3 regions of the Streptomyces sp. NPDC050759 genome follow, and region 2 is predicted to be linked to each of the others. Evidence: riboswitches for the same ligand, from Rfam matches in the RefSeq annotation. Region 2 holds a riboswitch; each other region holds the start of a gene.
What was found. A riboswitch is a leader RNA that binds a small molecule or an ion and turns the genes downstream of it on or off. The one in region 2 is predicted to bind thiamine pyrophosphate.

Region 1 (10,514 bases), on a different contig from region 2:
GACCCCGGCCAGCAGCCCCCACTCTCCCGCCCCTCGGGGCCGCCGGGCGGTGAGGGACTCGTCCACGAGCCGTAGCGCGGTCTCCCGGCGCCGTACGGTCCACGCGTGCAGGGCGAGAACAGCGCCCACCGCGACGAACTGGATCAGCGTCAGCACAGCGGCCGTGGACAGGTCGAAGATCTCGGAGGTCTGCCGGTAGATCTCCACCTCGAGGGTCGAGAAGGTCGGCCCCCCGAGGATCTGCACCACGCCGAAGGAGGTGAAGGTGAAGAGGAACACCATGAGAGCGGCGGCGGCCACGGCGGGCCCGAGCGCGGGGAGCGTGACCGTCCGCCAGGCCCTGAGCCGGGACGCGCCCAGCATCCGCGCGGCCTCCTCCTGACGCGGATCCAGCTGGGCCCACAGTCCGCCGACGGTCCGGACGACGACCGCGTAGTTGAAGAAGACGTGCGCGAGCAGGATCGCCCACACCGTGGTGTCCAGCCGTACGCCCCACAAGTCGTCCAGCAGCCCGCCACGCCCCACCAGCGCCAGAAAGGCCGTACCGACGACGACGGTCGGCAGCACGAAGGGGACGGTGACCACGGCCCGCAGGATCTGCTTGCCGGGGAAGTCGAAGCGCGCGAAGACATACGCGCCGGGGAGCGCGACCAGGAGCGTGAGCGCGGTGGAGGCGAGCGCCTGCCAGGTGGTGAACCACAGGACGTGCCGGATGTCCGGTTGGGTGAGGGCGTCGGTGATCCGGCCGAACTGCCAGGTCCCGTCGGTCTCGAGGCCGCGCGCGACGATCGCGGCGACGGGATAGGCGAAGAAGACGGCGAAGAACGCGACGGGCACGGTCATCAGCCCGAGCCGTGCCGCCGCGTTCGTGACGCCCTTGCGGGGCCTTACTTCAGTACGAGCGAGGTCCATGACTTGACCCAGTCGTCCCTGTTGTCGGCGATCTTCGCCGGGTCCATGGTCTCGGGATCCTTGGCCTGCGGACCGTACTCGGTGAACTCGTCCGGCACCTGGGCGCCGTCGATGACCGGATAGACGAACATGTTGAGCGGCATGTCCTGCTGGAACTCCTTGGTGAGCAGGAAGTCCAGGAACGCCTTGCCGCCCTTGGCGTTCGCGGCGTTGCTCAGCAGTCCGGCGTACTCGATCTGCCGGAAGCAGGTGCCCTGCGCGACGCCGGTGGGGGCGGTCTTCGGCTTCGGGTCGGCGTAGATCACCTCGGCGGGCGGCGAGGAGGCGTACGACACGACGAGCGGCCGGTCGGCCTTCGCCTTCTTGCCCCCGGCGGAACCGGAGAACTCCTCGTTGTAGGCCTGCTCCCAGCCGTCGACGACCTTGACACCGTTGGCCTTGAGCTTCTTCCAGTAGCCCTCCCACCCGTCGTCGCCGTACTTCGCGGCGCTCCCGAGGAGGAAGCCGAGCCCCGGCGAGGAGGTGGAGGCGTTCTCGGTGACGAGGAGGTTCTTGTAGGCGGGCTTGATCAGATCGTCGTACGACGACGGCGGCTGGAGCTTGTGCGCGGTGAAGTAGGCCTTGTCGTAGTTGACGCAGATGTCGCCGGTGTCGATGGGCGTGACCTTGTCCCCGTCGACCCGGTACCCGGCCTTGATCCGGTCGGCGCCCTTGGCCTCGTACGACTGGAAGAGCCCGTTGTCGAGCGCGCGGGAGAGCAGGGTGTTGTCGACGCCGAAGAAGACGTCGCCCTGCGGGTTGTCCTTGGTGAGGATGGCCTTGTTGACGGCCTGCCCGGCGTCGCCGTCCTCCAGGACCTTGACCTGGTAGCCGGACTTCTTCTCGAAGTCGGCGAGGACGCTCTTGGAGACGGCCCACGAGTCGTGGCTGACGAGGGTGACGTTCTTGGAGCCGGAGCTCTCGGAGTCGTCGGACGACGAGCCGCACGCGGACAGCGTGACCAGGCCGAGGCCGACGACGGCAGCACAGAACTTCTTGTTGTTCACGGTGATGACCGAACTTCCTACCCAGAATGACCTGGGCGAGGTTCAGAGGGTCTGCGGCCCGATTGCCGCACTCTCAGCGCTGTGGCGCTCCCCTGTCGGATATGAAGATGTACGTACGTCCGTCAGACTACCGTTCGGTGGCCGCGAGCTGACCACAGGCCCCGTCGATCTCCTGTCCACGGGTGTCCCGGACCGTCACCGGCACACCATGGGCGGCGATGGCCTCGACGAACGCCTTCTCGTCCTCGGGCCGGGAGGCGGTCCACTTGGACCCGGGCGTCGGGTTCAGCGGGATCAGGTTGACATGCACCGGCTTGCCCTTGAGCAGGCGGCCGAGCCGGTCACCGCGCCAGGCCTGGTCGTTGATGTCGCGGATCAGCGCGTACTCGATGGAGAGGCGCCGCCCCGACTTCTCGACGTACTCGAACCCGGCGTCGAGCACCTCGCGCACCTTCCACCGCGTGTTCACGGGGACGAGGGTGTCGCGCAGCTCGTCGTCGGGGGCGTGCAGGGAGATCGCGAGCCGGCACTTGAAGCCTTCGTCGGCGAACCGGTGAATGGCGGGCACGAGCCCCACGGTCGACACCGTGATGCCGCGCTGGGAGAGACCGAGCCCGTCGGGCGCGGGATCGGTGAGCGCGCGAATGGAGCCGACGACCCGCTTGTAGTTGGCGAGCGGCTCGCCCATCCCCATGAAGACGATGTTGGAGAGCCGCGCGGGCCCGCCCGGCACCTCTCCGTCCCGGAGCGCCCGCATCCCGTCCACGATCTGGTGCACGATCTCGGCGGTGGACAGATTGCGGTCCAGTCCCGCCTGCCCGGTGGCGCAGAAGGGGCAGTTCATGCCACAACCCGCCTGCGAGCTGATGCACATGGTCACCCTGTCCGGATACCGCATCAGCACCGACTCCACGAGCGTCCCGTCGAACAGCCGCCACAACGTCTTGCGCGTGGTCCCCTGGTCGGTCGACAGATGCCGTACGACGGTCATGAGCTCGGGAAGCAGCGCCTCCTGGAGCTTGCCGCGCGCGCCGGCCGGGATGTCGGTCCACTCCGCCGGGTCGTGCGCGTACCGCGCGAAGTAGTGCTGCGAGAGCTGCTTGGCGCGAAACGGCTTCTCCCCGATCCCCGCCACGACCTCCTTGCGCTCGGCGGGCGTGAGATCGGCAAGGTGCCGCGGCGGCTTCTTGGCTCCGCGGGGGGCGACGAAAGTGAGTTCTCCGGGTGCAGGCATAACTGTTCCAGTGTCGCAGATCATTCAGCGGCCGCGTCCAGAAGATCCACACGCCGAAGGCCGGGAGAACCTGACGACGCGGCCCCCGCCCTGAACAGGACGGGGGCCGGGAAAGCCGTACACGCGAAGCAGGTCAGCCGGAGCCCACGAACAGCACCAGCAGCAGCCACACCACCGGAGCCGTCGGCAGGAGGGAGTCCAGGCGGTCCATGATGCCGCCGTGGCCCGGCAGGAGGGAGCCCATGTCCTTGATGCCGAGGTCCCGCTTGATCATCGACTCGCCGAGGTCACCCAGCGTCGCGCTGGCCGCGACCGCGAGGCCCAGGAGCAGGCCCTGCCACCAGGTGCCGTCGTCGATCAGGAACTGCATGCACAGCGCGCCCGCCACCATCGCGAACAGCACCGCCCCGGCCAGGCCCTCGCGGGTCTTGCCGGGGCTGATGCGCGGCGCGAGCTTGTGGGTGCCGAAGCGCCAGCCGACGGCGTACGCCCCGGTGTCGCTGACGACGGTCAGGAGCAGAAACATCAGGACCCGGGCCGCCCCGTCCTCCGCCGTCAGCATCATCGCGACGAACGTGGCCAGGAACGGGACGTAGAACGCCGCGAAGACGCCCGCCGTGACGTCCTTGAGGTAGCCCTCCGGCGGTTCCGTCATCCGCCAGACGAGGACGGCGAGTGCCGTGAGGGCCATGGCGACCCAGGCCCCCTCGGCGCCCCTGACGTACCCCGCGACGACCATCGCGGCCCCGCCGAGCGCCAGCGGCACGAGCGGCGCCTTGATGCCCTTGCGCTCCTGAAGCCTGCTGGTCAGCTCCCACAGACCCACGACGACGGCGACCGCTATCACGCCGACGAAGGCGGCCTTGACGAAGAACAGCGACGCGATGATCACCGCACCGAGTCCGACCCCGACCCCTATGGCGGCACCCAGATCCCGCCCCGCGCTCTTCTTCTGCGGCGCGGGCGCCGGCTGCGAGGAGTCGGGCATGGGCTCCGGATTCTGCTTCTGCGGCGCCGCCGCGTAGGGCTGCGCCGACGTGGTCTCGTCGCGGAACGCCTCGTCCCGGAACTGGTCGTCCCGGAACAAGGGACCGCTCAGCCGAGCGGTCCCCCGGTCGTCATCCTGGTCGCCGCCGTACCGAGGTTCAGCGGGTCCGTCGGGCACGATGGGCATGGGCCGAGTGTGCTGCGCGTCATGCGCATCGTACGCGGGACCCGCCGGGTCAGCCCCCTGAGCAGGCCCCTGGTCGGACGGCCCCCAGTACCCGGCGTGGGGCGGCGTCGCCCAGGAAGAGTCGTTCATCAGACCTCGAGAAGCTCTGCTTCCTTGTGCTTGAGGAGCTCGTCCACCTGGGCGACGTACTTGTGCGTCGCGTCGTCGAGCTCCTTCTCCGCACGGCGGCCCTCGTCCTCGCCGACCTCGCCGTCCTTGACGAGCTTGTCGATCGCGTCCTTGGCCTTGCGGCGGACCGAGCGGATGGACACGCGCGAGTCCTCGGCCTTGGCCTTGGCGACCTTGATGTAGTCGCGGCGGCGCTCCTCGGTGAGCTCGGGGAACACCACCCGGATGATGTTGCCGTCGTTGCTCGGGTTGACGCCCAGGTCGGAGTCGCGGATCGCCTGTTCGATGTTGCGCAGGGCGGTCTTGTCGAACGGGGTCACCACGGCCATGCGCGGCTCCGGCACGGAGAACGAAGCCAGCTGGTTGATCGGCGTCGGCGCGCCGTAGTAGTCGGCCACGATCTTGTTGAACATCGCCGGGTGCGCACGCCCGGTGCGGATCGCGGCGAAGTCCTCCTTGGCGACCACGACGGCCTTCTCCATCTTCTCCTCGGCCTCGAGGAGGGTCTCTTCGATCACCACTTGCTCCTGCGTGTCTTGAGTAGGCCCGGCTGCTGTTCCATATGCGTGGGGGCGGCGGCCGGCTGCGTCGCGTCTTCTTCCTGCACGGTTCCCGACCGGCAGGACATTGTCCATCCCCCGGTCAGGGACCGGGTGTATCCCGGGTCAGTCCCGGCTGTCCTGGTCACCCACAAGCGTGCCGATCTTCTCACCCTTGACGGCGCGCGCGATATTGCCCTCCGCCAGGAGCTCGAACACCAGGATCGGAAGCTTGTTGTCGCGGCACAGTGTGACGGCGGTGGCGTCGGCGACCTTCAGGTCACGGGTGATGACCTCGCCGTATCCAAGGGCGTCGAACTTGACCGCGTCGGGGTTGGTCTTCGGGTCGGAGTCGTAGACCCCGTCCACGCCGTTCTTGCCCATGAGCAGCGCCTCGGCGTCGATCTCCAGGGCGCGCTGCGCGGCGGTGGTGTCGGTGGAGAAGTACGGCATGCCCATACCGGCGCCGAAGATGACCACGCGGCCCTTCTCCAGGTGGCGCACGGCACGCAGCGGGATGTACGGCTCGGCGACCTGCCCCATGGTGATGGCGGTCTGCACCCGGGACTGGATGCCCTCCTTCTCCAGGAAGTCCTGGAGGGCGAGGCAGTTCATCACGGTGCCGAGCATGCCCATGTAGTCCGAGCGGGCGCGGTCCATGCCACGCTGCTGGAGTTCGGCACCGCGGAAGAAGTTGCCGCCACCGATGACGACGGCGATCTCGGCACCGTCCCGGACGACGGCGGCGATCTCACGAGCGATCTTGTGCACCACGTCGGGGTCCACACCCAGGCCCCCGCCACCGGCGAACGCCTCTCCGGACAGCTTCAGCAGAAACCGGCCGCGCACTTTGCCGTCGTCGCTCTTCTGGGCCTTGGTGGTCATGGGGATCCCGCCTCTTTCACCTGTTGCACATACGAAGAAGGCCATTGCCGGTGGGAACTGGTTCGCATCCCATGCGCGGCAATGGCCTCCTCGTCAGATCTGCTGTCGTCCGCCACGCGCGTGCGTGGCGGCGTACCGGACGACTGCTGACGACCCTATAGGGCCCGCGCGTCGCTCGCGGTACGGACTCAGATGCCGACCTTGATGCGCGTGAAGCGCTTCAGGGTGACACCGGCCTCGTCCAGAACCTTCTGGACCGACTTCTTGTTGTCGAGCGCGTACGGCTGACCGAGCAGCGTGGCGTCCTTGAAGAAGCCGTTCAGGCGACCCTCGACGATCTTGGCGATCGCGGCCTCGGGCTTGCCCTCGGCGCGGGTGGTCTCCTCGGCGATACGACGCTCGGACTCGACGACCTCGGCCGGCACGTCCTCCTTGGAGAGGTACTTCGGCGCGAAGGCGGCGATGTGCTGGGCGACACCGCGGGCGACCTCGGCGTTCGGCTTGTCCAGCTCGACGAGGACACCGATCTGCGGGGGCAGGTCGGGCATCGTGCGGTGCATGTACGCCGTCACGAAGCCGTCCGCGAACACCGCGAAGCGGTCCAGGACGATCTTCTCGCCCAGGTTGGCGTTGGCCTCGTCCACGAACGCCTGGACGGTCTTGCCGGCCTCGATCTCGGAGGCGAGCAGGGCCTCCAGGTCGGCCGGGGAGGTCTTGGCGACGTGCTCGGCGATCGTGTTGGCGACGGACTGGAACTTCTCGCCCTTGGCGACGAAGTCCGTCTCACACTTGAGCTCGACGAGGACGCCGGAGGAGTTGTCGTCGGCGATGATCGAGACCACGGCGCCGTTCTCGGCGGAGCGGCCCTCGCGCTTGGCGACGCCCTTCTGGCCCTTGATCCGGAGCGCCTCGACGGCCTTCTCGACGTCGCCCGCGGCCTCGTCCAGCGCCTTCTTGCAGTCCATCATGCCGGCGCCCGTGAGCTCACGGAGCTTCTTGACGTCGGCGGCGGTGTAGTTCGCCATGAGTCTGTGAATCTTTCTCGAAGTCTGGAAGATCGAAGATCTACGGGGTCTACGGCCCCTATGTAGCCGGGGCCGCCGACTCTCCGCTGACCTACGGGTGAACGGCGGGAGCGGAGTTCACCGCGCCGGAGGCGCTGATGAATGCAGTACCGCTCCCGCCGTCACCCCTGACGCTGACGGATCAGGCCTGCTCGGCGTCCGCGGCCGGAGCGGCCTCGGCGGCGGGAGCCTCGGCAGCGGGCGCCTCAGCCGGGGCCTCGGTCTCGGCGGCGGGGGCCTCGGCAGCAGGAGCCTCGGTGGCCTCCGCGGCCGGAGCGGCCTCGGAGGCGGGGGCCTCCTCGGCCTTCTTCTCGCCACCCTCGAGCAGGTCGCGCTCCCACTCGGCGAGCGGCTCGCCCGCGGCCTTCTCGCCCTTGTCACCGGTGGCGACGCGAGAGCGGGAGATGAGGCCCTCGGCGACCGCGTCCGCGATCACACGGGTGAGCAGGGTGACGGAGCGGATCGCGTCGTCGTTGCCCGGGATCTTGTAGTCGACCTCGTCGGGGTCGCAGTTGGTGTCGAGGATGGCGACGACCGGGATGTTGAGCTTCCGGGCCTCGCCGACCGCGATGTGCTCCTTCTTGGTGTCCACGATCCAGACGGCGCTGGGCACCTTCTGCATCTCGCGGATACCGCCGAGGGTCTTCTCCAGCTTGGCCTTCTCGCGCGAGAGCACGAGAAGCTCCTTCTTGGTCAGACCCGACGCGGCGACGTCCTCGAAGTCGATCTGCTCGAGCTCCTTGAGGCGCTGCAGACGCTTGTAGACGGTCGAGAAGTTGGTGAGCATGCCGCCCAGCCAGCGCTGGTTGACGTAGGGCATGCCGACGCGGGTGGCCTGCTCGGCGATGGCCTCCTGCGCCTGCTTCTTCGTGCCGACGAACATGACCGTGCCGCCGTGGGCGACGGTCTCCTTGACGAACTCGTAGGCGCGGTCGATGTACGACAGCGACTGGAGCAGGTCGATGATGTAGATGCCGTTGCGCTCCGTGAAGATGAACCGCTTCATCTTCGGGTTCCAACGACGGGTCTGGTGACCGAAGTGGACGCCGCTTTCCAGCAGCTCCCGCATCGTGACGACGGCCATGGCCGTTCTCCTTGGTGTTCTCGGTTGTGCCGCGCGCGCCGGATGGCACTCGCGCCTGACGCCCGCGATGCGCCTTGCCACTAGGGACCGAGAGGCGCTGACACCGGCTGTGTGAGGGCCTGATGTCGGGGCGTGCGAAGTCGACCCGGTGACCCGGATCGCCAGAAGAAGTGTACGGGACCCGCGAGGTACCGGGTGACGCCGCTGTCCACAACCCGGGAGTAGTCCACAGGTCCCGGCCATGACCGGGGCGGGTGCGGGACGGTTTCCGTATGCGAGCCAAGCGATACAGGCGATACCGGCGATACGGGCGATACTGGGGATACTGGGGATACGGACGATGCGGTACGTGGCTGGTGCTGGGGTTTCTCCTGCTATTGACGGCGCCGACACCCCCACCCCGGCCGCCCCTTCTCACCCCGACGGCCACGGACACCTCGGTCCCGGCGATCGGCCGCGCCTGGCCCGTGGGCGCCCGTCCGACGGTTCTGCGCGGCTGGGAGCCCCCGGCGACGGTGTACGGCCGCGGCCACCGGGGCGTGGACCTGGCGGCCCCTCCCGGAAGCCCGGTACGAGCGGTGGCGCCGGGCCGAGTGTCCTTCGCGGGGCGGGTGGCGGGGAAGGGTGTGGTCTCGGTGGAACTGACGGGAACAGACCTTCGAACGACCTACGAACCGGTGACGGCATCGGTGGAGAAGGGCACCGAGGTGGCGGCGGGCGAGGTGGTGGGCACGGTCGAACCGACGGGCTCCCACTGCACGACCGCATGCGTGCACTGGGGCTTACGGAGGGGCGAGTCCTACCTGGATCCGCTGTCCCTGCTCCCGCCCTGGCTGCTGCACAGGGGTCCTTCGAGACTGCTCCCGGTACTGGACGTCCCTCTGCCTTGATGACCACGGGCAGCGGCCGCCCGGGACGGCTCCCGACTACAGCGGGCGGCACTCCGCAAGCGCAGGCAAGCGCGGGCAACGCCCACCCGGCCTCAGCCCCGCACACCCCGCAGTGCCATGGAAACCGCGGCCTCGGTGATCACGGATGGCTCCTCGGCGGCCCCCAGCTCGATCCTCCGCACAGCCGCGTCCACAACCCCTTGCACCAACATCGCCGCCAGTCGAGGCTGTTCGTGCCCCATCTCGCCGAGCGCCTCGACGATCATGGCGACCAGCCCCCCGTGCGCCGCCCGGATCTTCTCCCGGGCCCCCGCGTCCAGCTCACTCGCTGAGATGGCCACGACAGCCCGGTGCCGCCGGTCCCCCACCAGTGCCAGCTGCTGCCGCACATACGCCTCGACCCTGGCCTCGGGGTCCTCCGCCGCGGCCATCGCCGCCGAGACCTCCGCGGCCCAGACGGGGAAGTCGACCGCGCACAGTTCCTCGACCACGGCGGCCCGCGACCGGAAGTACTCGTACACGGACGAGCGCGCGAGCCCCGTCCGCTCGGCGAGAGCCGGGAAGGTCAGCGCCTCCGTCCCGCCCTCGGACAACAGAGAGCGAGCCGCGTCCAGCAGGGCGGCTCGCTGCATCGACCGGTGCTCGGCCACGGAGGCCGCTCGAATCCTTGGCACGTCAACCACTGTACGGACGCACCACTGCGGACGGGAGTCACTCCACCCGACCAGCCGTGACCGAGAGACCGTCCGGCCAGGTCAGCGACCGAAACTCGCCAGCTTCGCCCGCAGCTGCAGCACGGACTTGGTGTGGATCTGACTGACCCGGCTCTCGGTCACTCCCAGCACGTTCCCGATCTCCGCGAGAGTGAGCCCCTCGTAGTAGTACAGGGTGACGACGGTCTTCTCGCGCTCGGGCAGCGTGTTGATGGCCCGCGCAAGGAACCGTCGGAGCTCCCGGTCCTCGGCGACCTCCACGGGGTTGTCCGCGGCGGTGTCCTCCAGGGTGTCCATGAGGCTGAGCCGGTCGCCGCCCTCGCCCCCGACGTGCAGCAGCTCCTCCAGCGCCACCACGTTGGCCAGCGACAACTGGCTGAAGACCGCGTGGAGATCGTCCACCCCGATCCCCAGCTCGCCGGCGACCTCCCCCTCCGTGGGCGTCCGCCTGAGCCGCGCCTCCAGCGTCGCGTACGCCCGCTCGACGTTGCGCGCCTTCTGCCGCACCGACCGCGGGATCCAGTCCAGCGCCCGCAGTTCGTCGATCATCGCGCCCCGGATCCGGGTGATCGCGTACGTCTCGAACTTGATCTCGCGGTCGATGTCGAACTTCTCGATCGCGTCGATGAGCCCGAATACCCCCGAGGACACGAAGTCCGCCTGCTCGACATTGGGCGGAAGCCCGACGCTCACCCGCCCGGCCACGTACTTCACGAGCGGCGAGTAGTGCAGGATCAGCTGCTCGCGCAGCCGCTCGTCTCCCGTCGCCTTGTACGACCGCCACAGCTCGTCGAGCGTCGAGGGA
Region 2 (10,514 bases):
GCGCAGTCAGTGGGCCGCCGGATGAGCGGTCCACCACCAGTTCTGGGATGAGTGCGCGAACATGCGACGCACCCTATCCCATGTCCGACCCTTGTACCCCGTGTCTCATTTCCTGGGCATGGCTCGGGAGCCATGACACGACCCCGTAATGTTGACGTCGTGACCGTGAACGCTAAGACCAGCGCCAGCGCTGGCAACACCTGGCGAGACCTGCCCGCGGCGCAGCAGCCCGAGTACCCCGACACCGAGGCTCTGCGCGCAGTGATCGCGGACCTCGAGTCGTATCCGCCGCTCGTCTTCGCGGGCGAGTGCGACCAGCTGCGCGCCCGGATGGCGGCCGTCGCCAAGGGCGAGGCGTTCCTCCTCCAGGGCGGCGACTGCGCCGAGGCCTTCGACGCCGTGTCCGCGGACCACATCCGCAACAAGCTCAAGACCCTGCTCCAGATGGGCGCCGTGCTGACGTACGCCGCCTCGGTGCCGGTCGTGAAGGTCGGCCGCATCGCCGGCCAGTACTCCAAGCCGCGCTCCAAGGGCACCGAGACCCGCGACGGCGTGACGCTGCCGACGTACCGGGGCGACTCGGTCAACGGCTTCGAGTTCAACGAGAAGGCCCGCATCCCGGACCCCGAGCGCCTGAAGCGGATGTACAACGCCTCCGCCTCCACGCTCAACCTGGTGCGCGCCTTCACCACCGGCGGCTACGCCGACCTGCGCCAGGTGCATGCCTGGAACCAGGACTTCGTGAAGTCGTCCCCCTCCGGCCAGCGCTACGAGCAGCTGGCCAGGGAGATCGACCAGGCGCTGAACTTCATGCACGCCTGCGGGACCGACCCGGAGGAGTTCAAGACCGTCGAGTTCTACTCCTCGCACGAGGCGCTGCTGCTCGACTACGAGTCGGCGCTCACCCGCGTGGACTCGCGCACCGGGCGTTTGTACGACGTCTCCGCGCACATGGTGTGGATCGGTGAGCGCACCCGGCAGCTGGACGGCGCGCACATCGAGTTCGCCTCGAAGATCCGCAACCCGATCGGCATCAAGCTCGGCCCGACGACCACGGCCGAGGAGGCGCTGCAGTACATCGAGCGCCTCGACCCCGACCGTGAGCCCGGCCGGCTGACCTTCATCGTCCGCATGGGCGCGGACAAGGTCCGCGACAAGCTGCCCGAGCTGGTCGAGAAGGTCACCGCCTCCGGCGCGACCGTCGCCTGGATCACCGACCCGATGCACGGCAACACCTACGAGGCGGCCTCCGGCCACAAGACCCGCCGCTTCGACGACGTGCTCGACGAGGTCAAGGGCTTCTTCGAGGTCCACAAGGGCCTGGGCACCCACCCGGGCGGCATCCACGTCGAGCTCACCGGTGACGACGTCACCGAGTGCGTGGGCGGCGGCGACGAGATCTTCGTCGACGATCTGCACCAGCGCTACGAGACGGCCTGCGACCCGCGCCTGAACCGCAGCCAGTCGCTCGACCTGGCGTTCCTCGTCGCGGAGATGTACAGGGACCAGTGACGGGGACACCTGTTACAGGAACGTGAATGGGGCGCGGATCACATACGATCCGTGCCCCGCTCCACTTTTGCGGTTCCTGAGCGCCGGGTAAGGTTAGGTTAGCCTTATCGATCTCGGCGGGAGGTGGAGTCCGCGTGTACGTCTGCAACTGCTTCGGAGTGACCGAAGCGCAGGTCCAGCAGCACGCGGACAACGGCGCCTGTACGCCCCGCCAGATCGCCTCCGCCTGCAAGGCCGGGACGGACTGCGGATCCTGTGTACGTCGGATCCAGGCGATCCTCGGCCGAGGCGCCTACCCTCGCCGTGAGCCGGCCGACCCGGGCCGGCAGGTCCTGACCGGACTCGAGGAACTCGAAGAAGCGGCCTAGCTCGGCCCAACTCGGTCTAGCTCTCCGGCTGCTCGATCAGCTGCGCGATGTAGAGCGCCTCGCCGAGCTTCTCCAGAAGCTCCAGCTGCGTGTCGAGATAGTCGATGTGGTGTTCCTCGTCCGCGAGGATCGACTCGAAGATGTTCGCCGACGTGATGTCCCCCTTGGCGCGCATCACCTCGATGCCGCGCTTGAGGCGGTCGATGGCCTCGACCTCGACCTGCCGGTCGGCCTCGAACATCTCCTTGACGGTCTGGCCCACGCGCACGTGGAACAGCCGCTGGTAGTTCGGCAGCCCCTCCAGGAAGAGAATGCGGTCGGTCAGCACCTCGGCGTGCTTCATCTCGTCGAACGACTCGTGCCGCGTGTACTTCGCGAGCTTCGTCCAGCCGAAGTTCTCCTGCATCTTCGCGTGCAGGAAGTACTGGTTGATCGCGGTGAGCTCGCCCGTGAGCTGCTCGTTGAGGAATTCGATGACCTCGGGGTCGCCCTGCATCGCAGAGGCTCCTTCCAACCGTGGGGAACTGGCAGGCTGCGCCGCATCCTCGCACCGGTGAAGAAGATCGTCCAGTAAGTCTTCACTTAGTAAGTAAGGGCATGCTTAGTCCGATGTGAGATGAATTGGACGAGGGCTGGTCAGGTGCATCGCCTCGGGTCTGTCAGGATGGAAGGCATGGGTCAGCCGGTGGAGAGCGAGAGTGGAGAAGCGGCGCACTCCGAGCTTCCGCCAGGGCAGCGACTGCAGCGCGGCTGGCCCGTCACGCACTACGGCCCGGTCCCCAGGTTCCGGCCCGAGCGCTGGGAGTTCCGGGTCTTCGGCGCCACCGCGGACGGCGAGAAACACTGCTGGAACCACGAGGAGTTCACGGCGCTGCCGTACACCACCGTCGTGGGCGACCTGCACTGCGTGACGAAGTTCAGCATGCTCGGTGCCGAGTGGGGTGGCATTCCCGCCCGCACCATCCTGGACATCGCCCCGCCCGCCCCTGCGGTCACCCACGTAATGGTGTGGGCCGAGTACGGCTTCAGCTCCAACCTCCGCCTCGAGGACTTCGCGTCCGAGCGCGCGATCTTCGCCACCCACAAGGACGGGGAACTGCTGACCGCGGAGCACGGCTTTCCGCTCCGGCTGGTCGTCCCCCATCTGTACGCCTGGAAGGGGCCCAAATGGGTCCGTGGCGTCGAGTACATGACCGCCGACCGCCGCGGCTTCTGGGAAGAGCGCGGCTATCACAACGTCGGCGATCCCTGGAAGGAACAGCGGTACTCGTACCAGGAGCAGCCGGGAGACGGCCCCGAGCTGTGACGGTCAGTGCGGCCAGTGCCCTTACCCGTTCCGGAGTTTCTTCAGCCTCTCCACGTCCGCTGCGTGCCCCTCCTTGCCGCCGGGCGTTTCGATGATCAGCGGTACGCCCGCGGTGGCGGGGTGGGTCATCAGGGCGCGGAACGGGTCCTCGCCGATGTGGCCGGAGCCGATGTTCTCGTGACGGTCCTTGTGGGCGCCGACCACGTCCTTGGAGTCGTTGGCGTGGATCAGCTTCAGGCGGCCCTCGCCGACGGTCTCCACCAGGAGGTCGAGCGTCTGGTGCATGCCGCTCGGACCGGTGAGGTCGTGGCCGGCCGCGAAGATGTGGCAGGTGTCCAGGCAGACGCCCAGCCTCGGGTGGGCGTCCAGCGCCTCGAAGTACGGGCCGAAGTCCCAGGTGCGGGAGCAGAGGGAGGATCCCTGGCCGGCCGTCGACTCCAGGAGCAGATACGGGTCGTCGTCGTGGGTGAGTTCGTCGAGGAGCGGCAGCAGGTGCTCGCGCACCTGCTTCAGGGCCACGGAACGGTCGCGGCCGCCGGTGGCGCTGCCGGTGTGCACGACGACGCCCAGCGCGCCGATCTCGCGTCCGCGCCTGAGGGAGTGCCGGAGCGAATCGACCGACCTCTCCACGGTCGCCTCGGTGTGTGAGCCGAAGTTGATCAGGTACGGCGCGTGGACGTACGCCGGGATCGCCTCTTGCGCGCAGGCCTCGCGGAACGCCTCGTCCTGGCGGGGGTTTCCGGCGGGGGTGGCCCAGCCGCGCGGGTTGGCGACGAAGACCTGCACGGTCTCGGCGTCGAGGTCACGGGCATACGACAGGCCGACGGAGTTCAGGCCGCCGGCCACGGGGACGTGGCCGCCGACGGGGTTGCGCTGAGTTGTCACCGGTCAAGGGTGCCATTGCCTGCGGCGCTTGGGCGGGTGGGGTGGGGTGCGGCTTCTCGTTGGGCGGTCGCGGGTCGGGGTGGGGCTGTTCGCCGTCGGCGGCTGCGGGTCGGTGGGGGGCTGGGCGCGCAGTTCCCCGCGCCCCTGGGTGGGTGTGGCACAGGGGGTCGCCCCTGCAGCCGTGTGACGGCAAGGAGCTGCCACGCGCCCTGGGCGGGTGTGCGTAGGGGGTCGTCAGCGAATGGTGATCGTGATCGTCGAACCCTTGGGGGCTGTGTCCCCGCCCTTCACGGACTGTTTCTTCACCGTGTCGCCGAACAGGCCGAGCAGGCCGCGGTCCTCGTCGACCTGGAAGCCCGCGTCCTCCAGTTCGGTCTTGGCGTCGTCGACGCTGTCGCCGGTGACGTCCGGGACCTCGATCATCTCGGGGCCCTTGGAGAGCGTCAGGGTGACGGTGTCACCGTCGGCCGCCTGGCTTTCGCCTGCCGGGGTCTGCTTGGCGACCTGGCCCGCGTCGTACTCGGAGTTGACCCGGGTGGTGGCGATCCTCACCTTCAGACCGGCCTCCGTCAGGTCGGCCCTGGCGTCGGCCAGGTCCTCGCCGGTGACGTCCGGGACGTCGACCGGGGCGCCCTTGCTGACGGTGAGCGCGATCGCCGAGCCGGCGCGCAGGGTGGTGCCGTCCTCGGGATCCGTGCTGATCACGAAACCCTTCGGTACGTCGTCGCTGAACTCCCGGGTGACCATGCCCGGTTGCAGCCCTTCCGCCTTCAGCCGGGTCCTGGCAGTACTCAGCGCGTCCCCTTGGACATCGGGCACCTTCACCGTCTGCGGGCCCTTGGAGACGGTGATCGACACGGAGTCGTTGTTCCGTATGCGTTCGCCCACCTCCGGGTCCGTGCTGATGACGGTGCCGCGCTTCACGGTGTCGCTGTAGGCGTACGTGACCTTGCCGGTCTCCAGACCGGCCTCGTCCAGTCGGTCCCGGGCCTGTGCCTCGGTCTTCGTCAGGAGGGCCGGGACCTGGGTGAACTGGCCGGAGTTGATGTACCAGACGCCCGCCCCGAGCCCGAGGGCAAGCAGGATCGCAGCGACGATCAGGAGCGGGCCGCGCCGGGGGCCGCCGGACGAGCGGCCGCGCCGGGAAGGCGGGGGTGGCGGGCTCTCCAGGCGGCTGGTGCGGTGGTACACCGGCTCGTCCTCGTTGACCGGCAGGGGGCGCGGCACGGTGAGGGTGCGCGGGATCACGCTCGTGCGGTTCTCGGCGCCCGCGTACTCCGCCGAGAGCGCCTGCGGCGGTACCGCGTCCAGCTGGTCGGCGCTCAGCCTGCCGTGTGCCTCGCGGGTCTGCGCGAGCAGCGCCACGGCGTCGTACGGACGCAGGTCCGGGGTGCGGGCGGTGGCCGACGCGACCAGCTCGTCCAGTTCGTACGGCAGCCCCGGGACCACGGCCGAGGGCGGCGGGACGTCTTCGTGGAGGTGCTTGTAGAGGACGACGGCGGGGGAGTCGCCGTCGTGCGGGCGATCGCCGGTCAGCATCTCGTACAGGACCACACCGCACGCGTACACGTCGACGCGGGCGTCCGCGGTGCCTGGCTGCTCGATCTGCTCGGGCGAGAGATAGGACACGGTGCCGAGTACGGCTCCGGTGGTGCTGGTCACGGTGTTCACCGACCGCACGAGTCCGAAGTCGGCGACCTTGACCCGGCCGTCGTCCCCTATCAGGACGTTCTCCGGCTTCATGTCCCGGTGTACGAAACCTGCCCGGTGTGCGGCGCCGAGCGCGGCGAGCACGGGCTCCAGGATGTCCAGGGCGGCGCGCGGCTGCAGGGCCCCGCGCTCGCGGAGCACGTCGCGCAGGGTGCACCCGGCGACGTACTCCATGGCGAGGTAGACGTACGACCCGTCGGTGCCCTGGTCGAAGACCTGCACGACGTTGGGGTGGGCGAGCCGGGCGACGGACTTGGCCTCCCGGATGAACCGCTCGACGAAGGACCCGTCCGCCGCGAGCGCGGGGTGCATCACCTTGAGCGCGAGCACGCGGTCCAGACGGGTGTCCAGGGCCCGGTAGACCGTGGCCATCCCGCCGACCGCGATCCGCGCGTCCACGCGATAGCGGCCGTCGAGCACCTGCCCGACCAGCGGGTCCTGAAGGGTCGTATCCACGCAGGTGAGTGTACGAGCCGACGCTGACAGCCCGTCCGGTTCGGCCGATATCGAGGCGGGACTGCAGCGTAGCTGTGACGCAGATCGCACGGAGGTGCCGGTCGGGGACAGGCGTGCCACTCGGGTCACGTCCCTCGCCCAGGCCCCACGTCAGGTCACTGGAAAGCAGGCCGCTCCGGGTCCAGTACCGCCCTGCCCGCCACCGGAGACGACGCCTCGGCGAAGTGCCGTCGGGGGATCCGCCCCGCCCGGTACGCCAGCCGCCCCGCCTCCACCGCGTGCCGCATCGCGTGCGCCATCAGCTCGGGCTCCTGCGCCCGCGTCACCGCTGAGGCGAGCATCACACCCGCGCACCCGAGCTCCATCGCCAGAGCAGCGTCCGACGCCGTGCCCGCCCCCGCGTCCAGGATCACCGGCACCCGCGCGTGCTCGACGATCAGCTGGAAGTTGTGCGGGTTGCGGATGCCGAGGCCCGAGCCGATCGGTGAGCCCAGCGGCATGACCGCCGCGCAGCCCACGTCCTCCAGCTTCCGGGCGAGCACCGGGTCGTCGTTTGTGTACGGCAGCACCGTGAAGCCGTCGTCCACCAGGGTCTCCGCCGCGTCCAGCAGCTCTATGGGATCCGGCAGAAGGGTGCGCTCGTCGGCGATGACCTCCAGCTTGACCAGGTCGGTGCCGAGCGCCTCGCGCGCGAGGCGGGCCGTCAGGACGGCCTCTCCGGCGGTGAAACAGCCCGCGGTGTTCGGGAGCACCCGGATGCCGAGCCTCTCCAGTACGGACAGCACCGAGCCGTGCACCGAGGGGTCCACGCGACGCATCGCGACCGTCGTCAGCTCGGTGCCGGAGGCGACCAGGGCCCGCTCGAGCACGTCCAGGCTGGGCGCCCCGCCCGTGCCCATGATCAGCCGGGACGAGAAGGACGTACCGCTGATGACAAAGGGATCGTCGGCCATGGGTCAGCCTCCTTGGACGGCGGTGAGGACTTCCACGCGGTCACCCTCGGAGAGGGACGTCGCGGGCCACTGCGCGCGCGGGACGACGGTTTCGTTGAGCGCCGCGGCCACCCCGGACGGCGCCGGCGTCAGCGCCCGCACGACGGTGTCGAGAGCCGTGCCGGGAGCGAACTCCCGGGTCTCCCCGTTGACGGAGATGTTCATGCCGGCTGCTCCAGGAGTTCCGTGGCGGCGAATCGCCTCGGGGTGAACGGGCGGGCCACATCGGGGAGTTCACCCGTCGTCAGAACGTGCGCCATGGCGTCCCCGGTGATCGGCGTGAGCAGCACGCCATTGCGGTAGTGGCCGGTCGCGAGCACCAGCCCGGTCAGTTCCGTGGGTCCGAGCAGCGGGGCGTTGTCCGGGGACCCCGGGCGCAGACCCGCGCGGGTCTCCGTGAGCGGCAGCTCGGTGATGCCGGGGACCAGTTCGTGGGCGTCCCGCAGCAGCTCGTACACCCCGCCCGCGGTCACCGTCGTGTCCCAGCCCAGCTCCTCGCTGGTCGCGCCGATCACCAGCTCGCCGTTCTCCCGCGGCACCAGGTAGACCTGGCTGCCGCGGACCACGGCCCGCACCGTGCGGCTCAGGAAGGGCGCGCTGCGCGGCGGCACGGTCAGCCGCAGCACCTGGCCCTTCACGGGCCGTACCGGGGGCAGGACATCCGCTGGGACCCCTTCGAGGCGGCCGCTGAGACTTCCGGCGGCGAGCACCACCTGCCCCCCGCCCAGCTCGTCGCCGTCGGTCGTGGTGACCCCCGCGGCCCGGTCCCCTGCGACCCGGAGGCCCTTGGCCCACGCGCGGTGGAAGACGACACCCGCCTGCTCGCACGCGGCCAGCAACGCGCGCGTGAGCCGCCGTGGATCGATCTGGTGATCGCCGTCCACCCGCAGTCCGCCCCGCACCCCCGGTGCGAGCATCGGCTCCAGGCGTCGGCACTCCCGGCCGGACAGCCACTCCGACTCCAGCCCCGACTGCCGCTGCAACGCGTGCAGTTCGCGCAGGTGGGCGCGGTCGTCGGCGTCCAGAGCCACGGCGAGTGTGCCGCAGCGGCGGTAGCCGAGGTCGAGGCCTGTCAGGTCGGTGAGCTCGGCCGCGAAGTCGGGATAGCGGTGGGCCGAGGCGAGGTTCAGCCCCAGCAGGGTGTGCTCGCCGTAGTGCAGTTCGGTGACCGCGGCCAGCATCCCGGCAGCCACCTGGGCGGCCCCGCCGCCCGGTTCGGGGTCCACGACGGCCGTGGTGAGCCCGCGCTGCGCGGCCCGCCAGGCCGTGACCAGGCCGATGATGCCGCCCCCGACGACGAGGACGTCTGACGTACGTGAGGACATGGGCGTCCAGCCCCTCCCTTCGCCGGCATGACCCGGATCAGGTTCGTACGGTCGGAGGCCGCCAGCCTCCCTCTCAGCCCGGTGCGTCCGGGCTCCCGCGAGTGCTCTACGTTGGCCACCCTAGCCCGTGCCCGTGCGCCTCTGTAAGGGAGCCTTCCGCCATGCCCCGCTCGCTCGACGGCCTCGTCCTCGCCCCGGTCGCCGATCAGGCACCGGGTCAGGTGGGTACACGGACCCGGTTCACCTACCACGAGCAGGACGGGGAGATCTGGGCCGAGTACGCGGGCGGTGACGTCGTACGCGGACATCTCGTCGGCACGCGCGCGGGGGACCGTCTCGACTTCAGGTACGTGCAGCTGAAGCACGACGGAACGACATCCTCCGGGCACTGCGTCTCGACGGTCGTGGAGCTTGTCGACGGCCGGCTGCGGTTGGAGGAGACGTGGGAGTGGGAGTCGCAGCCGGGCAGCGGTACGAGTGTTGTGGAACAGGTCACTGAGCACGACTCCTGACTGACGGATTGTCAGGTGACTAGGGTGATCAAATGAGCGAGCAGACGCAGGCGCAGCGGCGGGTGGTCGTGGTCGGCGCGGGCATGGCCGGCGTGCAGACCGCGGTCGCCCTGCGCGAACAGGGATTCAAGGGCACGGTCACGGTGATCGGCGCGGAGCCCCATCAGCCGTACGACCGTCCGCCGCTGTCCAAGGCCGTGCTGCTCGGCAAGGCCGAGGACTCCGCCTTCGACGTGGACTTCGAGGCCCTCGGCATCGAACTGCTGCTCGGCCGCGAGGCGCTGGGCGTACGCCCCGAAGCGCACGAACTGGACACCGAAGCCGGGCCTGTCCCGTACGACGTCCTGGTCCTCGCCACCGGTGCCGAACCGATCCGGCTGCCCGGCACGGAGGGTGTGCCGGGCGTGCATCTGCTGCGCACCCTGGACGACGCCGAACGGCTGCGCCCCGTGCTCGCCCGACAGCACGACATCGTGGTCGTCGGCGCGGGCTGGATCGGCGCCGAGTTCGCCACCGCCGCGCGCGAGGCGGGCTGCGCGGTGACGGTCGTGGAAGCCGCCGACCGGCCGCTCGCGGGCGCGCTGCCCGCCGAGGTGGCCGCGCCGATGACCTCCTGGTACGCCGACGCGGGTGCCGTGCTGCGCACACACGCGCGCGTGGAGCGCGTCGAGCCCGGCGCGGTCGTCCTGGACGACGGCTCCCGGGTGGCCGCGGGCGCGGTCGTGGTGGGTATCGGCGCCCGGCCCGCCACGGCCTGGCTCGCAGGTTCGGGCATCGAACTCGGCGCCCACCGCGAGGTCGTCGCCGACGACCGGCTGCGCACGTCCGCGCCCGACGTCTACGCGGTCGGCGACTGCGCCTCCTTCCCCTCGGGGAGGTACGGCGAGCGCCTGCTGGTCCACCACTGGGACAACGCCCTCCAGGGCCCCCGCACGGTGGCCGCCGACATCCTGGGCGAGACCCGCATGGTCTACGACCCCGTCCCGTACTTCTGGTCCGAGCAGTTCGGCCGCTTCGTCCAGTACGCCGGCCACCACGCGTCCGCCGACACGACGCTGTGGCGCGGCGAGCCGTCGGGCCCCGCCTGGACGGTGTGCTGGCTGCGCGAGAACCGCCTGGTGGCCCTCCTGGCGGTGGGCCGGCCCCGGGACCTGGCCCAGGGCCGCCGCCTGATCGAGGCGGGCACGGAGATGAACCCGGAACTGCTGACGGACCCGGCGAGGCCGCTGAAAGCGGCGACGGCGTAGGAGACAGCCCGGCGGCTCGGGCAGCCCGCCGCGACCGGCCGGGCGGACTCCGCCGGTCCTTGGCGGCCGGGGTGCGGAATCTGGTGACCGGGGCGCGCGCGGTTTCTGGTGACCGGGGCGCGCTTGGTCTCGGCGGCCGGGTCCGCATGGCTCCAGCGACCGGGATCGCCTGGTTCTATGGCGGTCGGCAGCCGGTGATCA
Region 3 (10,514 bases), on a different contig from region 2:
CCTCCGCCTCCGGCCGGTCCGCCGAGACCACCAGGGCCGCGAGGACCGTGGTGACCGGAACCGAGGCGACGAGGCCGATCGAGCCGACCAGCGTGCGCACGATCTCCTCCGCCACCAGCTCACTGTTGGCGACGGTCCCCACGCTGGACTGCGCGATGGAGAAGAGCAGCAGCAGCGGCAGCGCGGCACCCGCGTAGGCGAGGACGAGGGTGTTGACGACGGAGGCGATGTGGTCGCGACCGATCCGGATACCCGCGCGATAGAGCCCGCGCCAGCCCATCGTCGGGTTGGCCTCGTGCAGCTCCCAGACGGCCGAGGTCTGTGTGACCGTCACATCGTCGAGGACACCGAGCGAGCCGATGATGACGCCGGCGAGCAGCAGGCCGCTCATGTCGATCGACGGATACAGCCCGTGGATGAGCCCGGTGTTGTCGTCCGTGTTGCCCGTGAGAGCGGCCCAACCGATGAACTGCGATCCGAGGATGCCGATCAGAATCAGGGAGATCAGCGTGCCCAGCACCGCCACGGAGGTTCTGGCCGACAGACCGTGGCACATGTAGAGGGCGATCAGCATGATGGCGCTGGACCCGACCACCGCCACGAGGAGCGGGTTCGAGCCCTGCAGGATCGCGGGCAGGACGAAGAAGTTCAGCAGCAGGAAGCTGATGGCCAGCGCGACCAGCGCCATGACGCCGCGCATTCGCCCGACGATCACCACGGCGAGCGCGAAGATGCCGGCGAGCAGCCCCATGGGGAGCCTGCGGTTCACGTCGGCGACCGAGTACTGCAGATCCCTGGGGGCCGAGGGCTCGTACGCGACCACGACCTTCTGGCCCTCGTGCAACTGCCGGGACTGGTCCGGCTGGACGATCTCCGTGAAGGTGCGGCCCTTGTCGTTGCCGGTGTCGACCCGGATCGTCGCTTTCTTGCAGGTGCCGTTCGCCTGCTGCTCGGCGGAGGAGCCCTCGGCCGTGGAGGTGTCCCCGGTCGGGGCCTCCCCCGAGGCGTTCACCGACTTGCAGCTGACGCTCACGACCTTGCTGACCGTGGCCTGCTGGGTCTGCCGGTCGAAGCCGACCCCGGTGCGTTGGTGCGCCGGGGCTCCGCCGGGCCACAGCACGGCGAGCCCCACCACCACGGCTACGCCGAACGGGATGAGGATCGCCGCGATGACCTTGCGCAGGTGTTTGGAGACGGGAGCTGCCGGTCCGTGGCTGTGACTGTGGCCGTGCCCGCCACCGCTGCCGGACCCGGAACCGCCCCCTCGCCCGTGTCCGTGCCCGTGTCCGTCGCCGGGTTCGTGCCCATGGTCGTCACCACTGCTCCGGCCCCCGCCGCCCTGACCACCACCCTGGCCGCCGCCCAGGTCACCGCCACCGCCCTGGCCTTCACCACCGGCTCCGGGCCCATACCCGTAGCCCTGTCCACCGTGCCCGCCGTGCTCGTGCCAGCCGTCGGCGGCGCCGTTTCCGTAGCCCCCGCGGGAGCCGTTGCCGGGACCGAGCCGGGGGCCGTTTCCGGAGCCCGGCCGGCGCGGAGGCTCGGGAGGCGGGTACGGGGGCTGATGCGTCGTGGTCACCGACCGATCATCGCAAGAACGACAGGGGCCCTCTGTTCACCGCGCCCGAATTGACGCTAGCGTGGAGCCACCTTTGTACACGCGGGAGCTCGGAGCACCGGGCTGAGAGGGCGCTGACCTCCGTCCCAGCGATGTTTCACGTGGAACGTCATCTCAAGCGAGTGACGTTCCCCACGAAACGTCGGCAGACGGAAACCGCTGCGTCGACCGCCGAACCTGTTACCGGGTAATGCCGGCGTAGGGAGTAGGTCTCATGACCATCAAGGACGCGCGCACGCCTGCCTCCGATCAGCTCGACGGGGAGGCCGGGAAGTCCATCGGCTGGCACAAGGCGTACATCGAGGGCTCGCGCCCCGATCTGCGGGTGCCGGTTCGCCAGGTGCACCTCACCAACGGGGAGTCGGTCACGCTGTACGACACGTCCGGTCCGTACACCGATCCGCTCACCGAGACGGATGTCCGACGGGGCCTTGCGCCACTGCGGGACAACTGGATCATCGCCCGCGGGGACACCGAGGAGTACGCGGGACGTCCCGTGCGTCCCGAGGACGACGGGATCAAGCACACCTCACCGCGGGGTGGCCTCCGCAACCTCGACGCGGTCTTCCCGGGGCGGCCACGCCAGCCGCGCCGCAGCCGTGACGGCAACGCGGTCACGCAGCTCGCCTATGCCCGTCGCGGTGAGATCACACCGGAGATGGAGTACGTGGCCATCCGGGAGAACGTCTCTCCCGAGGTCGTCCGCGAGGAGATCGCGGCGGGTCGCGCGGTGCTGCCGGCCAACGTCAACCACCCGGAGATCGAGCCGATGATCATCGGCAAGCGGTTCCTGGTGAAGGTCAACGCCAACATCGGCAACTCCGCGGTGACGTCCTCCATCGAGGAGGAGGTGGAGAAGATGACCTGGGCGACCCGCTGGGGCGCCGACACGGTCATGGACCTGTCCACCGGCCGCAACATCCACACCACCCGCGAGTGGGTGCTGCGCAACTCCCCCGTCCCCATCGGCACGGTGCCGCTCTACCAGGCGCTGGAGAAGGTCGACGGCCGCGCCGAGGAGCTGACCTGGGAGATCTACAAGGACACGGTCATCGAGCAGGCCGAACAGGGCGTGGACTACATGACGGTCCACGCGGGCGTGCGCCTGCCGTACGTACCACTGACGGCCAACCGCAAGACCGGCATCGTCTCGCGCGGCGGCTCGATCATGGCGGCCTGGTGCCTCGCGCACCACAAGGAGTCGTTCCTGTACGAGAACTTCGAGGAGCTGTGCGAGATCCTCGCCGCCTACGACGTCACGTACTCGCTGGGCGACGGCCTCAGGCCCGGTTCGATCGCGGACGCCAACGACGAGGCACAGTTCGCGGAGTTGCGCACGCTCGGGGAACTCAACCGGATCGCGAAGCGTTTCAACGTACAGACCATGATCGAGGGCCCCGGGCACGTCCCGATGCACAAGATCAAGGAGAACATCGACCTTCAGCAGGAGATCTGCGATGAAGCTCCGTTCTATACGCTCGGCCCGCTGACCACCGACGTCGCGCCGGCCTACGACCACATCACCTCCGGCATCGGCGCCGCGATGATTGCCTGGTGGGGCACGGCGATGCTCTGCTACGTCACGCCCAAGGAGCACTTGGGCCTGCCCAACCGGGACGACGTCAAGACGGGTGTCATCACCTACAAGATCGCCGCCCATGCGGCCGACCTGGCCAAGGGACACCCCGGTGCCCAGGAGTGGGACGACGCCCTCTCCGACGCCCGCTTCGAGTTCCGCTGGGAGGACCAGTTCAACCTGGCCCTCGACCCCGACACGGCCCGCGAGTTCCACGACGAGACCCTCCCGGCCGAACCGGCCAAGACGGCTCACTTCTGCTCCATGTGCGGGCCGAAGTTCTGCTCGATGAAGATCTCCCAGGACATCCGCCGCCGCCACGGCGACAGGCAGGGGGAGATCGAGGAGGGCATGGCCCAGAAGTCGAAGGAGTTCGCGGCGGCGGGCAACCGGGTGTATTTGCCGATCACGGACTGACATGGGCGAATCGCCGACGGGCGTGGCGAATCGTCGGCGGTGGGCCCGCGGCCGGGTCTTCGGCTTGCGCTCCCCGTGGTGGGGGCGCAAGCCGAGGGGCTGTGCCGGGTGCTACTCCGGCTGGTGTTCCGGCCCCCCGAAGTCCGGGCTGGTGTAGTCCGGGCTGCTGAAGCTCGGGCGGGCACCGGACGCTCCGTCGTCCGGGCTGCTGAAGCCCGGGCGGTCGTAGCCGAGGCTGGGCATCCGGCTGGTCGGTGCGGGCGGAGCCGTGTGGTGCAGTGCGGCGGTGCCGGGGTCGGCCAGGGCCTCCCTGAGGAAGGGGAGGATGCCCCGTTCCAGCAGGGCCTCGCGCCAGGCGTCCCTGGCCCGTGCCACCTCCTCGCTCAGTTCGCCGTACCCCGCGTCCGGCGAGGGCCGGTTGCGCAGGGCGGTGAGCAGCAGCCCGACGGCGGCGACCAGGATCGCGGCCGCGGTCAGGGCACCGAACACCCATCCGATGGTGATCATGGCGTGGGCGAACGCCGGCGGTGGGCTGAGCATCTGGAGGATGTAACCCACGAGCAGGAAGATCGCCGCGGCTATTCCGGCGAGGACGGGCGTCAGGACCGCGGCGACGGCGACGGCGCCCGCACCGGCGGTCTCGGCGACCTCTCCCATGGTGGTGGCGAGCCCCATCGCACCCGTGCCCGACTCGGCGGGACCGGGTTCATGCACGGACGACAGGGTGGACGGCGCCGCCGGGCGGCGCTGTTCCTCGCGGACCTTCACGTAGTGCTGGTACTCGGTCGCCGCGGCCGCCGTGACGAGTGCGGTGGCGTTGAGCGCCATGGTGCGCAGCTGTTCGGGATTCAGCCGCTGTCCGACAGCGGCCAGTTCGGGACGGTGTGGTGCGGAGCGCAGCGCCTCATCGAGGATCCGCTCGTACTCCTGGCGGTCCTCGCTGTGCAGGTGCTGCGGAACGCTGTTCATGTGCATCCCCCGATGCTCCGTAGGGCTTGGGGCTCGCATGCCAACGAGCCGTCGGGCAGAAACGGAGGGGAGCCTGCTACGGATAAGCCGATGGTAGAGCGGTGACGGCACAGGGTGACAGGGGGTTTCCAGAAATTGGCCTCTGGCCTGCGCGGTCGACGGTCGGTCCGTCCTGCGGGAACGACTGCCCCGCGAACGTTCAGATATCCAGGGGCAGTTGCTGGACCAGCAGTTTTCCGGCCATGGTCACCCCGCCGTCCATCGCGATGGCCAGTCCGTCGGCGTAGACGTGCGGTCCCTCGACCACCGGACCGGATTCGTCCTCGTCGTCCTCGGAACCCACTTCGCCGAGCAGATAGGGGATCGGGCTGTGGCCGTGAACGATGCGGATGCCGCCGTACGTGTCGAGCAGTGAACGCACATGGTCGGCGCCGCCCTCGTCGCGGAAGGAGAAACGCTTGGTCAACTTGCGGAACAGATCCCACACCTCGTCCGCGTCGTTGCGCGTGAGGGTCTCGCGGATGGTGTCGTTGACCGCCTCGATCGAGTCGCCGTAGTCGAGGTAGGCGGTGGTGTCGGAGTGGACGAGCAGATGTCCGTCGACCTCCTCGACGGCGTCCAGCCGTGCCATCCACTGCAGATGGTGGTCCTGGAGGCGGTCCATGTCGGTCTTCTGTCCGCCGTTGAGCAGCCAGGCCGCCTGGAAGGTGGCGGTGCCCGCGCCGGAGTTGACGGGGGTGTCGCCGAACCGTTTGGCGCCGAGCAGCAGCAGTTCGTGGTTGCCCATGAGGGCCTTGCAGTAGCCGCCGGCCGCGGCGGCCTCCGCGGACAGCCGCATCACGAGGTCGATGACGCCGATGCCGTCGGGCCCGCGGTCGGTGAAGTCGCCGAGGAACCACAGCCGGGCGGTGCCCGCGCACCAGTTGCCGGCCGCGTCGACGAGGCCCTTCTCCTGGAGTGCGGACGTCAGTTCGTCGAGGTAGCCGTGGACGTCGCCGACGACGAACAGCGGGCCGGGACCGTCCACCGCCTGTGACGCGGGGTCGGCGGCCGCCTGGAGCTCGTCGTCACCGGGATGGATGACGGGCAGGTCCTGTTCGGTGGGGGTGTACCCCTCCGGGTAGGCCTCCTCGGCGGCCGGTACGACGTCTCCGGGGTGCGTGCTGTGGCCGTACGGACCGGTCTCGTTGACGTACGCGGGCACCCGGAAGTCGCGCAGCACCGCCGTGCGCTCCACCTCGGGTCCCTGACCGGCCCCCTGAGTCATCAGACCCCTCCACCATCGCGCCGCATCTGCACCGCTTCGGACTGCCTGGTCGCAGCGGCCCGCGGTGTCGTGGGCCCATCATAGGAATGCGGATCGCGCCGTGTGATGACCCAGGGGTAGTGAATCGGAGCAAGACTCCCGTTCACCGCGGCATTCGCCCCGATTGGCCGGGCTTGGACCCTCGCCCGGCCGCTTCCTGTTACTTCTCCTCGGGCGACCGCGGTGAGCTGACCGTCGTGCGCGGGGCTCGCCGCTGGGAGGAGGTGCGCACGATCAGCTCGGTCGGTATCACCTGCTCGACCGGTTGGTCCGATTCGACCCCCTCGATGGCGTCGATGAGGAGTTGGACCACCGCCGTACCGATGCGGCGCGGCTTGAGGGAGAGCGTGGTGACGGGCGGCTCGGTGCTGGCGTACACGGTGGACTCGCTGCAGCAGACGATCAGCAGGTCGTCGGGGACGCGCAGCCCGTAGCGGCGGGCGGCGGCCAGCAGGTCGGTGCCGTTCGGGTCGAACAGTCCGTAGACGGCGTCCGGCCGGTCCGGGCGGGCGAGCAGCCGGTCGGCGGCGACGGCGCCCGCGCACGGATCGTGCGCGGGATAGGCCTCGTACACCGGGTCCTGCCCGACCCGCTCGCACCACCGCAGATACGCGGTGGTCGACAGATGGGTGTACGTGTCCGTCGTCGTCCCTGTCAGCAGGCCGATGCGGCGGGCGCCGGCGTCGGCCAGATGGTCGAGGATGCCGAGGACGGCGGCCTCGTGGTCGTTGTCGACCCAGGCGGTGACCGGGAGGGCACCGGCCGGGCGGCCGTCGGACACCACCGGTAAACCCTGCCGGACCAGCTCGCTGACGACCGGGTCCTGGTCGGACGGGTCGATGACCACGGTGCCGTCCAGGGCGACGTTCGACCACACGTCGTGGCGCGAGGTCGCGGGCAGGATGACGAGGGCGTAGCCGCGGGCGAGCGCGGCGGAGGTGGCGGCCCGCGCCATCTCGGCGAAGTACGCGAACTCGGTGAAGGTGAAAGGTTCATCCCCGTATGTCGTCACGGTCAGGCCGATGAGTCCCGACTTGCCGGTACGGAGGGTTCTGGCCGCGGCCGAGGGCCGGTAGCCCAGCCGGTCTGCGACCTCCCTGACATGGCGGCGGGTGGCGTCCGGGAGCCTGCCCTTGCCGTTCAGGGCGTCGGAGACGGTCGTGATGGAGACTCCGGCGGCGGCGGCCACGTCTCTGATGCCCGCCCGGCCCGGCCGGCTGCCTCGACGGGAGGTTTCCGCGCGGCTCACCTGGTGCTTCCCTGCTGCTGTCATGGCGAGCCGATAGTAGGGCTCATGCGGTGGGGTAGGGCGGACGCATATGCACGCGTTGACAGGCACGTTTCTGCAAGGTCATCTTGCGTCAACTACCTTTGAAACAAAGACAGTTAAACGATCCCATGGCATTACGTGACTTGTCGGCACGCATGGGCCTGCCAAGTCCTCGATGTTTCGAAGAGGTCTCAACTCACCTTCACGGGTGACGCGCGCCACGGCGCGAGCCACCGGCGCATAGATATATGTGACCGCGCCCCCTGATTCGTCTGCCTTCGTACGGTGATGCCCCTGATGCCTGTGGGACGGACGAGGTTCGCTCTGACCTGTACGCAGTGGCGCTCAATCCTCATAAGGTGAGCAGTATTGGATGCCGGCTGCCGGAGTCGGACGCCAGGAGTCGGTGGTCATGAATCGGTGGTCATGAGGAGGACTGCGGTGAGCGAGACGAGCCCCAAGCTGCGCGCCGAGCTGGAGGGTATCCCCACGTACAAGCCGGGCAAGCCCGCCGCTTCCGGCGGTCCGGTGGCCTACAAACTGTCCTCCAACGAGAACCCCTATCCGCCGCTGCCGGGGGTGCTGGAGACCGTGACGGCCGCCGTCTCCTCTTTCAACCGCTACCCGGACATGGCCTGCACAGGGCTGATGAACGAGCTGTCCGACCGCTTCGGCGTCCCGCTCTCCCATCTGGCCACCGGCACCGGCTCCGTCGGCGTCGCCCAGCAGCTGATCCAGGCGACCTCGGGACCGGGCGACGAGGTGATCTACGCCTGGCGCTCCTTCGAGGCGTACCCGATCATCACGCAGATCAGCGGTGCCACCTCGGTGCAGGTGCCGCTGACGGCGGGTGATGTGCACGACCTGGACGCGATGGCGGAAGCGATCACCGAGCGGACCCGGCTGATCTTCGTCTGCAACCCGAACAACCCGACGGGCACGGTCGTGAAGCGGGCCGAGCTGGAACGGTTCCTCGACCGGGTGCCGAGTGACGTGCTGGTGGTGCTCGACGAGGCCTACCGCGAGTTCATCCGTGACCCCGAGGTGCCGGACGGCGTGGAGCTGTACCGCACGCGGCCGAACGTCTGTGTGCTGCGCACCTTCTCCAAGGCGTACGGCCTCGCGGGCCTCAGGGTCGGCTTCGCGATCGCCCACGAGCCGGTGGCCGCCGCGCTGCGCAAGACTGCGGTGCCCTTCGGGGTGAGCCAGGTCGCCCAGGAGGCGGCGATCGCCTCGCTGCGGGCCGAGGACGAACTCCTGGGCCGGGTCGGCTCGCTGGTCTGCGAGCGCAACCGCGTGGTGGAGGGACTTCGAGCCCAGGGCTGGACGGTGCCCGAGACCCAGGCCAACTTCGTCTGGCTGCGGCTGGGGGAGCGCACGGTCGACTTCGCGGCGGCATGTGAGCAGCACGGCGTGGTCGTCCGGCCGTTCCCGGGCGAGGGCGTGCGGGTGACGGTCGGGGAGACAGAGGCGAACGACATCTTCCTGAAGGTGGCGGAGGGGTTCCGCAAGGAGCTCTAGCTCACACCGACCGCGCATCTGTGCAGGTCAGCGCAGTCCATCAAGGGGGGTTCCGGTGGTAACCGGGACCCCCCTTCATCTATCGAAAGCAGGTGCGGCATACTGGGCTTGTGAATGTGAACGCTTTCACAAGCGGTCGCTTCGCACGCATTTGTTCCACAAGCCTGTGAGGTAAGGAGCGGCGACGTGGACCTGGCTCTGGCGCCGGAGACCCTGGCGCGCTGGCAGTTCGGCATCACCACCGTCTACCACTTCCTGTTCGTCCCCCTGACGATCTCTCTGGCCGCCCTCACGGCAGGCCTTCAGACCGCCTGGGTGCGCACGGAGAACGAGAAGTACCTCAGGGCCACCAAGTTCTGGGGCAAGCTCTTCCTGATCAACATCGCGATGGGTGTGGTCACCGGCATCGTGCAGGAGTTCCAGTTCGGCATGAACTGGTCCGACTACTCGCGCTTCGTCGGCGATGTCTTCGGCGCCCCGCTCGCCTTCGAAGCCCTGATCGCCTTCTTCTTCGAGTCCACCTTCATCGGCCTGTGGATCTTCGGCTGGGACAAGCTGCCCAAGAAGATCCACCTGGCCTGCATCTGGATGGTCTCGATCGGGACGATCCTGTCGGCGTACTTCATCCTCGCGGCCAACTCGTGGATGCAGCACCCCGTCGGCTACCGGATCAACAAGGAGAAGGGCCGCGCCGAACTCACCGACTTCTGGGCGGTGCTGACCCAGAACACCGCGCTCACCCAGGTCTTCCACACGATGTCGGCCACCTTCCTGACCGGTGGTGCCTTCATGGTGGGCATCGCGGCCTTCCATCTGTTCCGCAAGAAGCACATCGCCGTGATGAAGACCTCGCTGCGCCTCGGCCTGGTCACCGTGGTCATCGCCGGCATGCTCACCGCGATCAGCGGTGACACCCTCGGCAAGGTCATGTTCAAGCAGCAGCCGATGAAGATGGCGGCCGCCGAAGCCCTGTGGGACGGCCAGGACTCGGCACCCTTCTCGATCTTCGCCTACGGCGACGTGGAGAAGGGCCACAACAGCGTGGCCATCGAGATCCCGGGCCTGCTGTCCTTCCTCGCCGACGACGACTTCACCTCGTTCGTCCCCGGCATCAACGACGTCAACAAGGCCGAGCAGCAGAAGTACGGGCCGGGTGACTACCGGCCCAACATCCCGGTCACCTTCTGGGCCTTCCGCTGGATGATCGGCTTCGGCATGGCGTCCTTCGCCATCGGCCTCGCCGGACTCTGGCTGACCCGCAAGAAGTTCATGCTCCCGCAGCACCTGCGCGTCGGCGAGGACGAGGTTCCGCATCTGGTCCTCTTCAAGAACAAGGCCCTCAGCCCCAAGCTCGGCCGACTCTACTGGCTCGTGGCGATCTGGACCCTTGGCTTCCCGCTGATCGCCAACTCCTGGGGCTGGATCTTCACCGAAATGGGCCGTCAGCCATGGGTCGTCTACGGCGTCCTGCAGACCCGGCACGCGGTCTCACCCGGCGTCTCCCAGGCCGAGGTCCTCATCTCGATGCTCGTCTTCACGACGCTGTACGCCATCCTCGCCGTCGTCGAGGTCAAGCTGCTCGTGAAGTACGTCAAGGCCGGCCCGCCCGAACTCACCGAGGCCGACCTCAACCCGCCCACGAAGATCGGCGGCGACACCAGTGACGCCGACAAGCCGATGGCCTTCTCGTACTAGGCCGAGGGAGATCGAGTCATGGAACTTCACGACGTCTGGTTCGTGCTCATCGCCGTGCTGTGGACCGGCTACTTCTTCCTGGAGGGCTTCGACTTCGGGGTCGGTGTCCTCACCAAGCTGCTCGCCCGCGACCGGGCCGAGA

Region 1: another riboswitch for thiamine pyrophosphate. It lies ahead of ACIBJB_RS29610 (thiamine ABC transporter substrate binding subunit); the one in region 2 lies ahead of thiO (glycine oxidase ThiO).
Region 3: another riboswitch for thiamine pyrophosphate. It lies ahead of thiC (phosphomethylpyrimidine synthase ThiC); the one in region 2 lies ahead of thiO (glycine oxidase ThiO).

What each region holds. Positions count from the first base shown of each region.
Region 1 covers NZ_JBITGI010000011.1:147,721-158,234, forward strand. The annotation lists gene ACIBJB_RS29605 (ABC transporter permease) at 1-912, opposite strand, end outside; gene ACIBJB_RS29610 (thiamine ABC transporter substrate binding subunit) at 888-1,958, opposite strand; TPP riboswitch at 1,955-2,062, opposite strand; gene rlmN (23S rRNA (adenine(2503)-C(2))-methyltransferase RlmN) at 2,086-3,192, opposite strand; gene ACIBJB_RS29620 (phosphatidate cytidylyltransferase) at 3,326-4,495, opposite strand; gene frr (ribosome recycling factor) at 4,495-5,052, opposite strand; gene pyrH (UMP kinase) at 5,200-5,958, opposite strand; gene tsf (translation elongation factor Ts) at 6,147-6,983, opposite strand; gene rpsB (30S ribosomal protein S2) at 7,165-8,106, opposite strand; gene ACIBJB_RS29645 (murein hydrolase activator EnvC family protein) at 8,463-8,996, shown strand; gene ACIBJB_RS29650 (TetR/AcrR family transcriptional regulator) at 9,089-9,646, opposite strand; gene whiG (RNA polymerase sigma factor WhiG) at 9,752-10,514, opposite strand, start outside.
Region 2 covers NZ_JBITGI010000001.1:140,689-151,202, reverse strand. The annotation lists gene ACIBJB_RS00675 (trp operon leader peptide) at 7-63, opposite strand; gene ACIBJB_RS00670 (class II 3-deoxy-7-phosphoheptulonate synthase) at 160-1,512, shown strand; gene ACIBJB_RS00665 (bacterioferritin-associated ferredoxin) at 1,647-1,880, shown strand; gene bfr (bacterioferritin) at 1,897-2,376, opposite strand; gene ACIBJB_RS00655 (sulfite oxidase-like oxidoreductase) at 2,554-3,186, shown strand; gene ACIBJB_RS00650 (deoxyribonuclease IV) at 3,208-4,071, opposite strand; gene pknB (Stk1 family PASTA domain-containing Ser/Thr kinase) at 4,306-6,237, opposite strand; gene ACIBJB_RS00640 (thiazole synthase) at 6,393-7,190, opposite strand; gene thiS (sulfur carrier protein ThiS) at 7,194-7,394, opposite strand; gene thiO (glycine oxidase ThiO) at 7,391-8,554, opposite strand; TPP riboswitch at 8,552-8,663, opposite strand; gene ACIBJB_RS00625 (hypothetical protein) at 8,716-9,066, shown strand; gene ACIBJB_RS00620 (NAD(P)/FAD-dependent oxidoreductase) at 9,099-10,313, shown strand.
Region 3 covers NZ_JBITGI010000005.1:107,222-117,735, reverse strand. The annotation lists gene ACIBJB_RS17045 (YibE/F family protein) at 1-1,579, opposite strand, end outside; TPP riboswitch at 1,651-1,840, shown strand; gene thiC (phosphomethylpyrimidine synthase ThiC) at 1,833-3,611, shown strand; gene ACIBJB_RS17035 (hypothetical protein) at 3,723-4,586, opposite strand; gene ACIBJB_RS17030 (metallophosphoesterase) at 4,780-5,847, opposite strand; gene ACIBJB_RS17025 (LacI family DNA-binding transcriptional regulator) at 6,047-7,159, opposite strand; gene hisC (histidinol-phosphate transaminase) at 7,598-8,677, shown strand; gene ACIBJB_RS17015 (cytochrome ubiquinol oxidase subunit I) at 8,864-10,372, shown strand; gene cydB (cytochrome d ubiquinol oxidase subunit II) at 10,391-10,514, shown strand, end outside.